One region of the Aneurinibacillus uraniidurans genome, then DNA from elsewhere that is predicted to be linked to it. Evidence: riboswitches for the same ligand, from Rfam matches in the RefSeq annotation. Region 1 holds a riboswitch; the other holds the start of a gene.

Region 1 (7,666 bases):
GAAGCTCTTTACTACACTGGCTGACGAGCATATTAACGTGGACGTGATCATTCAGAGTGCGTACGAGGCAGATACAACGAATGTTTCATTTTCAGTAAGTGGAGATGAAGTAAAGCGGACGCTGCAAATTTTGTTGCGTGAAAAAGAAAATCTGCACTTTGGCTATGCGGTCGCGGAAGAAGAACTGGCTAAAGTATCCATCGTAGGTGCAGGTATGATTACCAATCCGGGAGTAGCGGCTCAGATGTTCCGCTGTCTGGCAGAGGCAGGCATTGAAATCAAAATGGTATCGACATCCGAGATCAAAGTATCGTGTGTTGTACCGCTTGAGCAAATGGAAAATGCCGTTCGCAGCCTGCATACGTCATTTGGGCTTGACGTAGTAGAACGCGCAGTTGTACATTCCGCACAATAACGAAGATTCATAGCAAAAGGCCGGTCTCTTGGACCGGCCTTTTGCTATGGTGTATAAGGTGTGCTGAATCGTACTATGCGGCGTGTTCTGCTTTTGACTGGGCATGTGATGGCATAAGCCCCGCAGCTTTCAGGCGACGGATGACCAGAACGCCGACATAAGACGCAAGTGCAATTTTGAGTAGATCAGGTGCGATAAACGGAGTCATCCCAAGAGCAATCGCTTTGTTCCATGTCAGGTGGGCAACTAGTTTAAGCTGTGCGACACCAAACGCATAAATAATAACCAGGCCCACTACATTAGCAAGAAAAGCGCGGACAACTGTTAGGTTATCCCGCTTGAGCATCATGCCCATCACGAGTGCAGCGGCAATGTAACCAATCAAATAGCCGCCTGTTGGACCGATGAGCACGGCCGCCCCGCTTTTAAACTGAGCGAATACCGGAACCCCAATCGCGCCAAGCAGGATATACAACAATACTGCCAGTGTTCCGTATCTCTGTCCGAGAATAATTACGGCAAGAGCGATCGCAAAGTTTTGCATCGTGAACGGAACCATTGGGAGGAAAGAAATAGATAGCTGTGCACATACAGAAATAATCGCGCAAAATAAGGCCGAAAGAAGCATCATTTTCAAACGTTGACTTTGCATGGTATGTCCCCTCTTTTTGTTAACTTTATTTTATTTAGAGTTTACATAGTGTAGTGCTGAACTGTCAATATTGACATTGCTTTCTAAAGCACGTAGTATTGTAAATAATTATTAAAGACTGAAAAAACTGAATAGCTCTTATCTAGAGAGGTGGAGGGACTGGCCCGATGAAGCCCGGCAACCCCGCAGTAGTATGCGGATAAGGTGCCAATTCCAGCAGGACGTATTGTTCTGGAAGATAAGAGGAGGTCTGGATCGGCATACGCCCCTCTTCTTTTCGATAAAGAAGAGGGTTTTTCTTTTTTCATGGATGCAGCGGAAAAAGCTCGGAAGGAGTGACAGATATAATGGAAAAGACGATGGTGCTTTCAAGCATCACTTTAGAATGTGGGGAGACAATTAGGCAGGTAAAGGTAGCGTATGAAACAAGTGGGACGCTGAATGCGGAGAGAAACAATGCCATTCTCATTTGCCATGCACTGACAGGGGATGCGAAGGCGGTAGGGGACGAAGAAACACCAGGTTGGTGGGAAGGATTAATTGGGCCAGGTCGATATGTAGACACAAATCGATATTTTGTCATTACGTCTAATGTATTAGGCGGCTGTGCAGGAACGACAGGCCCAGCCTCGCTTCATCCAGAGTCTAATACGCCGTACGGAGCTGACTTTCCCGTTGTAACGATTCGGGATATGGTGCAGGTACAGTATGAATTGGTACGGCAGCTTGGGATTAATAAGTTATTTGCGGTAATCGGTGGATCGATGGGAGGAATGCAAGTATTTGAATGGGCTGCATCGTATCCAGAGATGATGGAAGTTGTCGTTCCGATTGCAACTTGTGCTCGTTTGTCAGCTGTGGCGATCGCATATAATGATGTCGGCAGACAGGCAATTTTATCTGACCCGAACTGGCAGTGTGGACATTATTACCCAGGAAAAGGGCCGGTAAATGGGCTGTCTATCGCCCGGATGCTTGGGATGATCACGTATCGAACCGCAGATTTATTTGAATACCGATTTGGTCGCCGTCTGAAAGATGATAAGGGAGATGTGACGAAATTTGACTCCACTTTCCAAATCGAGAGCTATTTGCGCTACCACGGACAGAAACTGGTCGATCGGTTTGACGCTAACAGCTACTTGTATTTGTTAAAAGCGATGGACTCTCATGATATCGGACGCAATCGTGGCGGGATTAAGAAGGCGATTGAAGGCATCCAGGCGCATGTCCTTTCGATTGCGATTTCTGATGATTTATTGTATCCGGCTGATCATCAGGAAGAAGTAGTGGCGATGATGGAGGTAGCTGGAAAAAATGTGGAATATCACTACATTGATTCCATTTATGGCCATGATGGCTTTCTTGTCGAATTTGTGAAGATCGGACCGTTGGTAGAATCCTATCTGAACGAGCAGTATGTAAGGGTGTGCAAGCAGGCCGCTGCTCCCTATTGATTATCGATTAATTTCGACAATTTCTATCAGAGGTTTCCTTGACGCTAACCCCTCCAGAGAGTAAAATGAATTTGTCACAAAGTCTTCATTTTCATAGGCTTCCTTCACAGGGAGCTTTTCTTCATGTCAGAGACTGCCGCAGAGGCGAAGGAGGAGTGGAGAGAGAGAGGATTTTATAGTTTTATAGTGGCAGGAGAGAGTAGCCAACAAGCATGAATTTGTGAAAAAAATGCCAAACTAGAAAAACCAGAGGGTACCATTATGAAAGGGGGAATATGAAAATGATGAATCATCGTCATTTTTTCAACCGTAAACTTCACTCCCTACTCGGCGTAGTTCCGATTGGGGGCTTCCTGTTCGTTCACTTACTTGTGAACTATTACGCAACACGCGGCGAGCCAGCCTTCCTGGAGCGCGTACAAGTCATGGAGGGACTTCCGTTCCTCGCATTGATTGAAATTCTGTTTATTTTCTTACCGATTTTGTACCATGGTATTTATGGTTTGTACATTGCTTTCCAAGCAAAAAACAACGTTGGCAACTACGGCTATTTCCGTAACACAATGTTCATGCTGCAGCGCGTTACGGGCGTAATTACTCTCATCTTTATTACCTGGCACGTATACGAAACAAAAATCCAAATGCTGATCGGCAAAACAGATGCCAACGGTCTCTTTACACTCATGAATGACATTCTCGCGAACAAGGTAATGCTTGCATTTTACATCATCGGCCTTCTTTCTGCCGTGTTCCATTTCGCGAACGGTCTCTGGAGCTTTGCAGTTAGCTGGGGCATTACAGTCGGTCCGCGTGCACAGCGCATCTCTACATATGTGACAATGGCGATTTTCGTACTGATGTCTGCCATGGGTCTGATGGCGCTGTTTGCATTTGCGAATCCGGTTGATGTGGCTCAGGCCATTCAGAAATAGGGGGTTAGAGCATGAGTAAAGGTAAAATCATCGTAGTCGGTGGCGGTCTCGCAGGCCTCATGGCGACTATTAAAGCTGCGGAAGCCGGTTATCCGGTTGAGTTGTTCTCACTTGTTCCGGTAAAACGCTCCCACTCTGTTTGTGCACAGGGCGGTATTAATGGGGCAGTTAATACAAAAGGGGAAGGCGATTCCCCGTGGATTCACTTCGATGATACCATTTATGGTGGCGACTTCCTTGCGAACCAACCGCCAGTTAAAGCAATGTGTGATGCAGCACCTGGTATCATTTATATGTTCGACCGTATGGGCGTTATGTTCAACCGTACGCCAGAAGGTCTGATCGACTTCCGTCGTTTCGGGGGTACGCAACACCACCGTACAGCATTTGCTGGTGCAACAACAGGTCAGCAGCTTCTGTATGCGTTGGACGAGCAAGTTCGCCGCTGGGAAGTAAATGGTCTTGTTACGAAATACGAAGGATGGGAATTCCTGTCCGCTGTTGTAGATGAGCAAGGTACATGCCGTGGTATTACCGCGCAAAACCTGCGCTCAATGGAAGTTAAATCATTCAAAGCTGATGCCGTTATTATGGCAACAGGTGGTCCTGGTATCATCTTTGGTAAATCAACAAACTCTGTTATCAACACAGCGACAGCAGCGTCTGCGATTTACCAGCAGGGTGTTAAATATGCAAACGGTGAGTTCATCCAGATCCACCCGACTGCGATCCCAGGTGATGACAAACTGCGCCTGATGTCCGAGTCTGCTCGTGGTGAGGGCGGTCGTGTATGGACATACAAAGACGGTAAACCGTGGTACTTCCTTGAAGAGAAGTATCCAGCATACGGTAACCTTGTACCGCGTGATATTGCAACGCGTGAAATCTTTGACGTGTGCGTTGTACAGAAACTCGGCATCAACGGTGAGAACATGGTATATCTTGACCTGTCTCACAAAGATCCGCACGAACTTGACATTAAGCTCGGTGGTATCATCGAGATCTATGAAAAATTCGCAGGGGACGACCCGCGTAAAGTTCCAATGAAAATCTTCCCGGCTGTTCACTATTCTATGGGCGGTCTGTGGGTTGATTACAACCAGATGACAAATATCCCAGGTCTGTTTGCAGCTGGTGAGTGTGATTACTCGCAGCACGGTGCAAACCGTCTTGGTGCGAACTCGCTCCTGTCCGCTGTATTCGGCGGCATGGTGGCAGGTCCGAAAGCGATTGAATACATTAAAGGCCTTGATAAGTCTGCAGAAGACGTATCTTCGTCTGTATTCGATGCAGAAGCGAAAAAACAACAAGACAAATACGATAGCATTACTAGCATGACAAGCGGTACAGAGAACGCGTATGTAATCCACCGTGAACTTGGCGAATGGATGACTGATAACGTAACGGTTGTACGTTACAATGATAAGCTGAAGCAGACAGATGAGAAGATTCAAGAACTCATGCAGCGCTATCAGCAAATCAACATCAACGATACAGCAAAATCAAGCAATGCGAGCGCTTCGTTTACACGTCAACTGTGGAACATGCTGCAACTTGCACGCGTTGTTACACTCGGTGCGCTTAACCGTAACGAAAGCCGTGGTGCGCATTACAAACCGGAATTCCCGGATCGTAATGATGAGGACTTCATGAAAACAACCATTGCTGAATTCGATCCAGCTACAAACGGACCGAAGATTTCGTACGAAGATATTGATATTTCGCTGATCCAGCCTCGTAAACGTGACTACTCTTCGAAGCATAAAGTGGCTGATAAGAAAGAAGAGGTGAAATAATCATGGCTGAAAAAACAATTCATTTGGTTGTTACTCGTCAGGATACTCCTGAATCAGCACCATATAAGCAAGAATTCAAAATCCCATACCGTCCGAACATGAACATCATTAGCTGCCTGATGGAAATTCGCCGTAATCCGGTAACAGCAGATGGCAAGCAAGTGGCTCCAATCGTATGGGAAATGAACTGTCTCGAAGAAGTGTGCGGTGCGTGCTCGATGGTTATCAATGGCAAGCCGCGCCAATCTTGTACAGCTCTTGTAGATAAGCTTGAACAGCCGATCCGCCTTGAGCCGATGAGCACATTCCCGGTTGTACGCGACCTGGCTATCGACCGCAGCCGTATGTTCGATGGATTGAAACGTGTAAAAGCATGGATTCCGATCGATGGTACGCATGATCTTGGTCCAGGACCACGCATGCCGGAAGTAGATCGTCAGTGGGCTTATGAACTGTCTCGTTGTATGACATGTGGTGTATGTCTGGAAGCATGCCCGAACGTAAATGATAAATCACCGTTTATTGGTGCATTTGCGATCTCTCAAGTGCGTCTGTTCAATGAACACCCAACAGGTAAAATGAACGCAGAAGAGCGCCTTGAAGGAATCATGGGTGAGGGTGGCGTTACAGATTGCGGTAACTCCCAGAACTGTGTGCAATCTTGCCCGAAAGGCATTCCACTTACAACGTCAATCGCCGCGATGAATCGTGCGACTACGTTGTATTCTATTAAAAACTTCTTCCGTAACTAGTACGGAAGAGAGTGAGAAACCCCCTGCATTCTTTTAATAGAGGATGCAGGGGGTTTTGTCTTTTGACAACCTATTTCTTATCAAGGTTGACATACTGAAAGAATAGTCCGTATAATTATTGTTAACTAAGATTATATAAAAGTTTACAATAATGGAGAGTGACGTATGAGCATACCTGTGATGGAAACAAAACCGACAACGAATTGGATGGCATTAGCAGAAGATGTACTGGCCGGGCGTCAATTGAGCAAGGAAGAAGCACAATCTATTTTGCAGGCACCGGATACAGAAATTTTGAGCCTTCTACAGGCTGCATACCGTATTCGCAGTCATTATTATGGCAATAAAGTTAAACTGAATATGATCATCAATGCTAAAAGCGGTCTTTGTCCAGAAGATTGCGGGTACTGCTCACAGTCGATTGTATCGAATGCACCGATTGAGAAATATCCGCAGCTTTCCAAAGATGTTCTGGTAGATGGGGCGCTGAAAGCGAAAGAAGCAAAAGCCGGTACATACTGCATCGTTATGAGCGGTCGCCGTCCGACTGATAAGGAAGTTGATAATGTTATTGAAGCGGTGAAAGAGATTAAGGAACAGCACAATATGAAAATCTGTGCCTGCCTAGGACTCGTCACACCAGAACAAGCTAAAAAGCTAAAATCAGTTGGGGTGGACCGATTCAATCATAATATCAACACTGCAGCAAGCAATCATGAAAACATTACCTCTACGCATACGTATGAAGACCGCCTGAACACGTTAAATGCGATTAAAGATGCCGGCATGTCACCTTGCTCTGGTGTAATCATCGGCATGGGCGAAACGGATGAAGAAATTGTGGACATGGCGTACACATTGCATGAGCTGAATGCTGACTCCATTCCGGTCAACTTCCTGAATGCCATTCCGGGTACACCACTGGAAAGCATGAAAAAAGTAGGTGCGGTAAAAGCACTTAAAGTCGTAGCACTGTTCCGTTTCATTAACCCGACAAAAGAAATTCGGATTGCCGGAGGCCGAGAAGTGAACTTGCGTCATCTTCAGCCGATGGGGCTGTACGCCGCAAATTCAATCTTCGTTGGCGATTATTTAACGACAGATGGCCAAAAGATGCGCTTTGACCATGAAATGATTGAAGATCTTGGTTTTGAAATTGAAGAATGTGCCTATGATAGCGAGCCGCCGACAGTAATGGCATAAGCATACATGTATTGAAAAGCTCCCGTAATACACGGGAGTTTTTGTTTTTTTATAGTTCTGATAAAATAAGGGAAAAACACTAGGAGTGGAACGATGGGAAAAGCGACATACATTCAGCCAGATCTTGAAACATGGATGAAATCTTTTCATTTTGAAACCGATATCAAAATTCGTTACTGTGAAACGGACATGTCCGGCCACGTCAATAATGTGAGTTACCTTGTGTATTTCGAACAGGGGCGGGTTGACTATTTTGATCGACTGCATATAGGGGATGAAGTACTGCACGATAAAGCAGACTTTATGGTTGTAACGGCAGATATTACATGCCATTATCACGCTGAACTTTTCTTCCGGGAAACACCTACGTTACTTGTACGTGTTGCACGGCTTGGCAATAGTTCGATGGATATTGAATATTGTCTGATTGTAAAAGACAAAAATAAAGTAGCCGCTACT
Region 2 (7,666 bases), 1.5 Mb from region 1:
GATATCCGCCTTCTGTCCGTGAGATCGGAGAAGCCGTTGGGCTTGCTTCCAGCTCAACTGTTCACGGTCATCTCGCTCGCCTGGAGAAAAAAGGGCTGATTCGTCGCGATCCGACTAAGCCGCGTGCCATTGAGATTCTAGATGGTGAAAGAGGAGATCTTGAACCAATAGGGATTAAGACTGTCACCGTCCCAGTCCTGGGCAAAGTCACAGCAGGTCTGCCTATTACCGCTGTAGAAAATGTAGAAGAGCATTTTGTTCTACCGGAGAACATGGTAGGAGCGGATACTGTCTATATGCTGCGCATTCAAGGCGAAAGCATGATAGACGCCGGAATTCTCGATGGCGATTACGTAATCGTCCGTCAGCAGCAGGTTGCCAATAATGGAGATATTGTTGTGGCGATGACCGAGGAAGACGAAGCAACTGTGAAGCGCTTCTTTAAAGAAAAAAATCACATCCGCCTTCAACCAGAGAATCAATCCATGGAACCAATTTTACTTCCAGCTGTAACGATTCTTGGCAAAGTTATCGGCGTATACCGCAACATTCACTAAGCCATACAAGAAGAAAGAAGACCCGCTGACTTTTAGTAGCCAGTGGGTCTTCTTTCTTCTTATATACGCGTTATAACACAACGATCAGGAACCAGATAATCATAACCAGTTGAATGATAATTTTTGCAACGGTGCTGCTTAAAAATCCGAGTACCGTTCCAGTCGCAATTCGCATTGCCAAGGCCCCTTTTCCTCGTACCACCTCAAGGCCCCAGACCGCAAGAAACGGACCAACCAAAATCGCAAATGGCCCCAGAAAAGCCCCGAGAAGCAGCGGTCCAGCCAATAGGCCGACCGTAGCCACGATCATGGACCATTTATCTCCCCCATACTTTTTCAGAAAATACGCGTTCGATAGCAAATCTGCCCCGATCAATAAAGCTGTCAGTACGGTCATCGGAACCCAGAACGTCCACGTTAACGGTACATGACCGAGCGCAAATTTGTATGTTAAAAATCCAATCCACACAAGCAGTGCATCAGGAATGATCGGGATTATAACACCCGCCAGGCTTAACAAAAATAACACGCCGATTCCTGTCCAAATTATCGCATCCACAGCCATCCCTCCTTTTTTTATCTTATCATGTTTTTATTTGGTATATGTTTATGTACGCAGTATTTTAGTACAATTAATTCATAGTATATAAATAAGAATTGTTTATATTAATCCTTGACGCCCGATTCCGCTTTTATATATACTAATCATAACGATATCGGTTGAACTTTATATGGTGATCCATTTCTTATCAAGAGCGGCGGAGGGAATAGGCCCGATGAAGCCCGGCAACCAGCAATTCTGCAAGGTGCCACATCCTACAGAACGAGTGGTTCTGACAGATGAGGAAGCGGACTTTTGCATTCACTTGTCCCTTTTCTCCGTACAGAATAGGGATTTTTTTATTTCAGGAGGCGACAATTATGGAACGAGTCATTCACATTTCCTACGATAAAATTGAATTAGCGGCCACTGTTCATTATCCAGCGCCCCACACACGCTGCGACCCGAATAAACGCTGGCCCGCGATTATTATTTGTCACGGATTCGTCGGTAGCCGAATCGGTCAGAACAGACTGTTCGTAGAGGCTGCACGTCGATTTGCTGAAGAAGGCTATTTCGTGCTCCGGTTTGATTATGCCGGATGTGGGGAAAGCGGCGGGAAATATGGCGACAATACAATGGAATCATTCATTGCCCAAACACGCCACGTACTCGACTATGTACGAAGTATCGATTGTGTCGACGCCTCGCGCATTACCTTGCTTGGACACAGTCTGGGCGGTGCCGTTGCTCGTCTGACAGCTAATCGCGATTCGCGCGTATCTTCTTTAATTTTATGGGCGCCAGTTGCACATCCATTTTATGATATTGTCCGCATTGTCGGCCGTGATGCATATGAAGAAGCCGAACAAACAGGCACGACGGATCATCTCGGATATGCCCTCCGCCCTGCATTTTTTCATTCACTTGCTCATGTGCAGCCATTAGCTGATACGGCGTCTGTATTTTATGGAGATGTATTTGTCGCACACGGCACAAATGATACAGACATTCCGTGCGATTATTGCGGCTTGTATCGTGAATCGCTGCGGCGACGCGCGGCTGGACGGTGTGACACAAAGCTAATTGACGGAGCGGACCATGTCTTCGCCTCTCTTGCTGGACGACGCGAATTATTCTCAGCTACTTCCGACTGGCTTGCGCAAGTTGAAGCGCAAAAAAGTGAATGGAGCGACTGGACGATCTAGCCTCTTTTTGTAGAATCAACAAGGGTTGGTGAGAGGGAGTAGGAGAAGGAAGGAGCTCTCGCTTCGGTACACTTGCACGGAAGTGGGGACTGTCCGCTCCGGGAGACCGACGAACGTGCCCGCAAAGAAAGGACTACGATGTTGATTCATCGAAGAATTGCGGGCAAAGGCTCGTTCGCCGCTCTCCCTCCGCTGTGTAGGCGCATACAGGCGCTCTTTCTCCTTCCTTCTCCCACTCCCCGCACAACGTTTTGATTTACAAAAAACTCTCTTCGCCAGAATGGATTTGCTCGGGTAGCCACTGTCTTTTCGAAAGCCTGCTTCCTTTATTTTTTACCTGCATAGCAAAGCTCAGCTTCTTGATATTGCTTGATGATGTTTCCCCAAAGTATGCTAGGAGCGGACAGCCCCTACTTCGTAGCGAAGTGACGAGGCCCTACCCGATCCCGGCTCCTCCACCACACTTTGGCGAAACCCTCCACCAAGAAAAACAAGGCTGTCCCGTTCGCCATCTTCTGACTTTCGGGACAGCCTATTTCTTATGACGATATTAGATCAAACCTTTCTGCAAACCACGGCGCGGCAAGCGCCATTTATAGAAAACAGACAACATACGCAGAACCGTAATGAGCGCACACAGCCCATACAACTGTATCGGATTGGAATGGGAAATGATCCCCGTTCCGATGAGAAGTCCGGCAAGAATCGCCCACAATGCATAAATCTCATCGCGCAGCACCATCGGCCTACGTCCAGCCAGCACATCGCGAATCATACCGCCACCGATTCCGGTCATAACGGCCGCTACCATAACCGCACTTAGCGGACGACCCAACTGTGTTGCATACAACGCCCCCTGTACGGCAAACGCTGCCAGTCCAATTGCATCCAGCAGCTGTTCCCAGCGCTTCCAATATCGAATTAGCGCAACCGGCAGGCAGAAACAAATTGCCATCGCAATGGTCGCCGTCCACAGAAGGGGTCCCTGCTCCCATAAGGTCGGAACCGGAATGCCGATAAAAATATTGCGCAGCACTCCACCGCCAAACGCCGTGGCCATTCCAAGGACGAATACGCCATATATATCATATTCCTCCTCCATGGCTACGACTGCACCACTCAATGCGAACGCAATTGTCCCAATCACGTTCAGGATATCCCATGTCATGACTGCTCCCCCTGTATTTCTTGTGTTGTTTTATCTTTTTACAGCGTATCAAGAATCTGAAAAAAAAGAAAGAGAAGTTCATCCGCTTCTCATGTAGTGATTAATCATCCAGATAATAAAAAACTACACCTCCAATTGTTAGTCGCTTCTAACAATTAGGGTGTAGTTCAATCAGATTTCTTCTTTATGCTACTTTGTTGATATTTATTTCTTTTCCTTCTTTACGCCGCTCTTTAAATTCAGCTGTTGCTGTGAAAAGTACGTCTGTAGATGAGTTAAGCGCTGTTTCACAAGAGTCTTGTAAAACACCGATGATAAAGCCTACTCCAACTACCTGCATAGCAACATCAGCTGGGATTCCAAATAAGCTGCATGCTAGAGGAATCAGTAACAAAGATCCACCAGCAACCCCTGAAGCACCACAAGCACATATAGCTGATAGTACGCTGAGGATGATGGCTGTAGGAATGTCCACCTGAATACCAAGTGTATGAACCGCCGCAAGTGTCAAAACAGAAATTGTAACAGCGGCACCACCCATATTAATGGTTGCACCTAATGGAATGGATACGGAATAACTATCCTTATCCAAACCCAGATTTTCACATAATTTCATATTTACAGGAATATTTGCAGCTGAGCTGCGTGTAAAGAATGCTGTAATACCGCTTTCCTTTAAGCACTTAAAAACAAGCGGGAACGGGTTTTTACGTATAGCTACGAACACAATGATTGGATTGACAACAAGCGCTACGAAGAACATACAACCAATCAAAACAGCAAGTAATCTCCCATAGCCTAGTAACGACTCAATTCCATTTTTAGTAATAGACTCAAATACTAGACCCATGATTCCTAATGGTGCAAACTTAATCACCCATGTAACCATTTTGGATACAGCATCTGAAAAATTAGAAATCATCGTTTTTGTCGTATCAGAAGCATTTCGTAAAGCCAAACCAAGGAGTACCGCCCAAGCTAAAATACCGATATAGTTCGCATTATAAATGGCCTTAACTGGGTTATCAACAACGTTTAGCAGTAATGTTTTGAGAACCTCTACAACACCATCAGGAGCCGTCACACCCTCAGCACCCTTTGCAAGTGTTAAGCTTACAGGAAAAATAAAACTCATAATAACGGCGATTAATCCAGCTAAAAAGGTTCCTAAAAGATATAGGAAGATAATGGACTTCATATTCGTTTGGTGTCCACTCTTATGTTGAGCGATGGCTGACATAACCAAGAAGAGTACCAACACAGGTGCGATTGCTTTCAAAGCACCTACAAATAAAGTGCCTAAAATTACAATAGGTTTTGCTGTTCCGGGGATCGTTACAGCCAGGATAATACCAATAATCAAACCTACAATTATTTGTTTTACCAGGCCCAATTGACCCCACTTTTTCAGTATACTTTTCATCGATGTTCCCCCACTACTTTAAGATAAAACTGTAATATTGCTACTATCGAGCTATCCATTTCTCATAACCCTGCGATAGAGTTACGTCTATTACAAATAGATCGTTCGAATATATAGGTGACTTTTATTAGATATGTACCAACCTTACTCCTAGGGTTTGGCTTTGATTTTCTCCTTTGGTTCTCTTTTATAGTCTCTCCAAAGGTTCATCTAATAGAGGCCAGCCTCATCATATTCCACCCCATAAAGACAACTGTCTTTATGACAAATATTATTATAATGATTTTTTCGATATATTACAACATTATTATATTTATCGATAAAGTTTTAAGTATTAAAATATTCACATAAATCATGAAGAGAAAACAATATGTATCGATAATCTCTTCGCGAGCGATTACTATTTCAAAAGAATTTATAGCTTTCAAAAACAAGGGGTTCTATGGATTTATGTACATATACATGAGACCTGCCTTCATAACTAAAAGAAAAAGCAGTGCTTTACTTACTCAAAAACACTACCCGTTTTCTTACTCAAACTTATTTTATGATAAAACCTTTACCACATTAAATGGCTGAAACAGTTTTGGAAAGTTTGACGACAATCTTGAAAATTCCCGTTATCATGACTGAGCGAAAAAGACTTGTCCTTGCTTTGACAGTATTACTCATTGCCAAAAAGAAAAAGACCCGTCAGCGACGGGGAATACCTTTCATGTTAGTACGATTCCTCATAACTAACCTAAGAAGGCAATAGAACGTTTTACTTTCCTTGCAAATGCAACAGGATTATCGATCGACTCCCAGTGAATATACATAAGACGTGGATTCTCAAACAGCCAGTGATTATGGACTGCTGTTACTTTGATCCCGTTCTTGCGAAGATTTGACAGCAATCGATTTACTTGGTTCTGGAAGAGGGCCGTTTCCCCTAAACACAGTGCGCGACCTGAACTGTCCAGTGATTCAAACGAGAACAGTTGATAACGAACCAATGGAGATGTGGTGCGTCTTCCTAAAATCGCGGCGTTAAATTTCCTATTTCTAGTAACAAAACAAACTGGACCTTTTGTAATTTCATGCTCTGTTCCACCTAAAATGGTTGAAAATTGGTTACATAGTCTTCTAAAACGAGGACTTGCTTTCACGTGTCCCTCCATACGAAATCATCCTTTCGGAATAAGATAATAATACAGCTTCACAGCTCCACTGCATTAACCCAAGAATGCAATGGACTCTTTGGTCTTTCTAGCAAACACAACAGGATTCTCAATGGCTTCCCAGTGCATATACATTAAACGGGGGTTTTCTTTTAGCCAGTGATTATGAAGCGCAGTCACTTTTATCCCACGTTTACGAAGATTCGACATCAATCGATTAACTTGATTTTGATGTACGGCAGTCTCGCCCAAACAAAGCGCACGGCCCGACTTATCAAGGGATTCAAATGAAAACATTTGCATTTGAACCAAAGGGGAGCGTGTTCTTCTTCTCAGGATCGTCTCCTTTAAATTCGTCATTCGCGTGACAAAACAAACCGGACCTTCATCAACTTCCGATGCACCACCTAGGATTTTTCCAAATTGCATACAAAGTCTTTTGAATTGTGGGCTAACCTTCACTTTTTCTGCCATATAAATCCTCCTTTACTCATTTTCAAAATATCTTATGATCAAAGAAGCAAAGTGCATTGGACGAAACACTAGTGATACGACAGTAAAAATAAGTTGTAGCTTTCAACCATTCACGCACTTACCCCAGTGCTACCAATGCGATTTCGTCGTTTACGGCCTCCACTACCCATCTGAATGTTATTTGAGGCGTTCAAGGTCTCCCCTTTCCTCTAAAATCCTATACCCTTATCAAAAAAAAAGCCGAGCGAAAATCAGGGCAAATACCTGAATCTCGTCGGCTTAGTGGTAAATGAAACGAATTTACGTGCTATCAGACTAGTAAAGCCCTCTATATAAAGGAAATTGGGACGTAATCTCACGTACACTTCCCAATATTTGATCTTTAACCGTCGAACTCCGGGGATTTTTAAAGGCAATCCCAATAAGCCGGGCAATTTCTTTCATTTCCTTGGGTCCTAATCCTCTAGATGTCATAGCAGGGGTCCCAAAACGAATGCCACTCGTTACTAACGGGCTTGCCGTATCATGAGGAATAGCATTTTTATTAGCCGTAATCCCCACTTCATCGAGTATTGTTTCAGCTTCTTTGCCCGTAAGTCCAATCGGGCGCAAATCAACCAATACAATATGATTATCTGTTCCTCCCGATACAACGGTTAACCCTTCACTCATTAGTGTTTCCGCCAATACGTTAGCATTTTCAAGAGTTTTTTTCATATACGTTTTGAAATCCGGTTGCAATGCCTCGCCTAGCGCAACCGCTTTTGCCGCGATGACATGCATGAGCGGGCCGCCTTGTGACCCAGGGAATATCGCTTTATCAATGGCTTGCGCCCATGGTTCACGGCACATGATGACACCGCCTCTTGGTCCTCGCAACGTTTTATGCGTTGTCGTCGTAACAAAGTGCGCGTGCGGCACCGGGTTAGGATGCAAACCTGCCGCGACAATTCCTGCAATATGTGCCATATCCACAAAGAAAATGGCCCCAACTTCGGCCGCAATTTGGGCGAACAACTCAAATTCGATCGTTCGTGGATAGGCGCTGGCGCCAGCAACGATCATGTGCGGAAGATGCTTATGAGCGAGCTTTCGCACTTGGTCAAAGTCAATGCGCCCCGTTTGTTCATCGACA

The links. A riboswitch is a leader RNA that binds a small molecule or an ion and turns the genes downstream of it on or off. The one in region 1 is predicted to bind S-adenosylmethionine.
Region 2: linked by a shared signal. The riboswitch ahead of PO771_RS11285 (alpha/beta hydrolase) and the one ahead of metX (homoserine O-acetyltransferase MetX) in region 1 are both predicted to bind S-adenosylmethionine.

What each region holds. Positions count from the first base shown of each region.
Region 1 covers NZ_CP116902.1:719,360-727,025, forward strand. Annotated here, with positions in the region: gene PO771_RS03645 (aspartate kinase) at 1-415, shown strand, start outside; gene PO771_RS03650 (biotin transporter BioY) at 489-1,067, opposite strand; SAM riboswitch class I at 1,203-1,312, shown strand; gene metX (homoserine O-acetyltransferase MetX) at 1,415-2,524, shown strand; gene PO771_RS03660 (succinate dehydrogenase cytochrome b558 subunit) at 2,806-3,456, shown strand; gene sdhA (succinate dehydrogenase flavoprotein subunit) at 3,468-5,252, shown strand; gene sdhB (succinate dehydrogenase iron-sulfur subunit) at 5,255-6,004, shown strand; gene bioB (biotin synthase BioB) at 6,170-7,207, shown strand; gene PO771_RS03680 (acyl-CoA thioesterase) at 7,301-7,666, shown strand, end outside.
Region 2 covers NZ_CP116902.1:2,259,338-2,267,003, forward strand. Annotated here, with positions in the region: gene lexA (transcriptional repressor LexA) at 1-557, shown strand, start outside; gene PO771_RS11280 (DUF456 domain-containing protein) at 628-1,116, opposite strand; SAM riboswitch class I at 1,301-1,404, shown strand; gene PO771_RS11285 (alpha/beta hydrolase) at 1,479-2,306, shown strand; gene PO771_RS11290 (trimeric intracellular cation channel family protein) at 2,857-3,474, opposite strand; gene sstT (serine/threonine transporter SstT) at 3,659-4,897, opposite strand; gene PO771_RS11300 (DUF1259 domain-containing protein) at 5,635-6,057, opposite strand; gene PO771_RS11305 (DUF1259 domain-containing protein) at 6,112-6,531, opposite strand; gene PO771_RS11310 (serine hydroxymethyltransferase) at 6,847-7,666, opposite strand, start outside.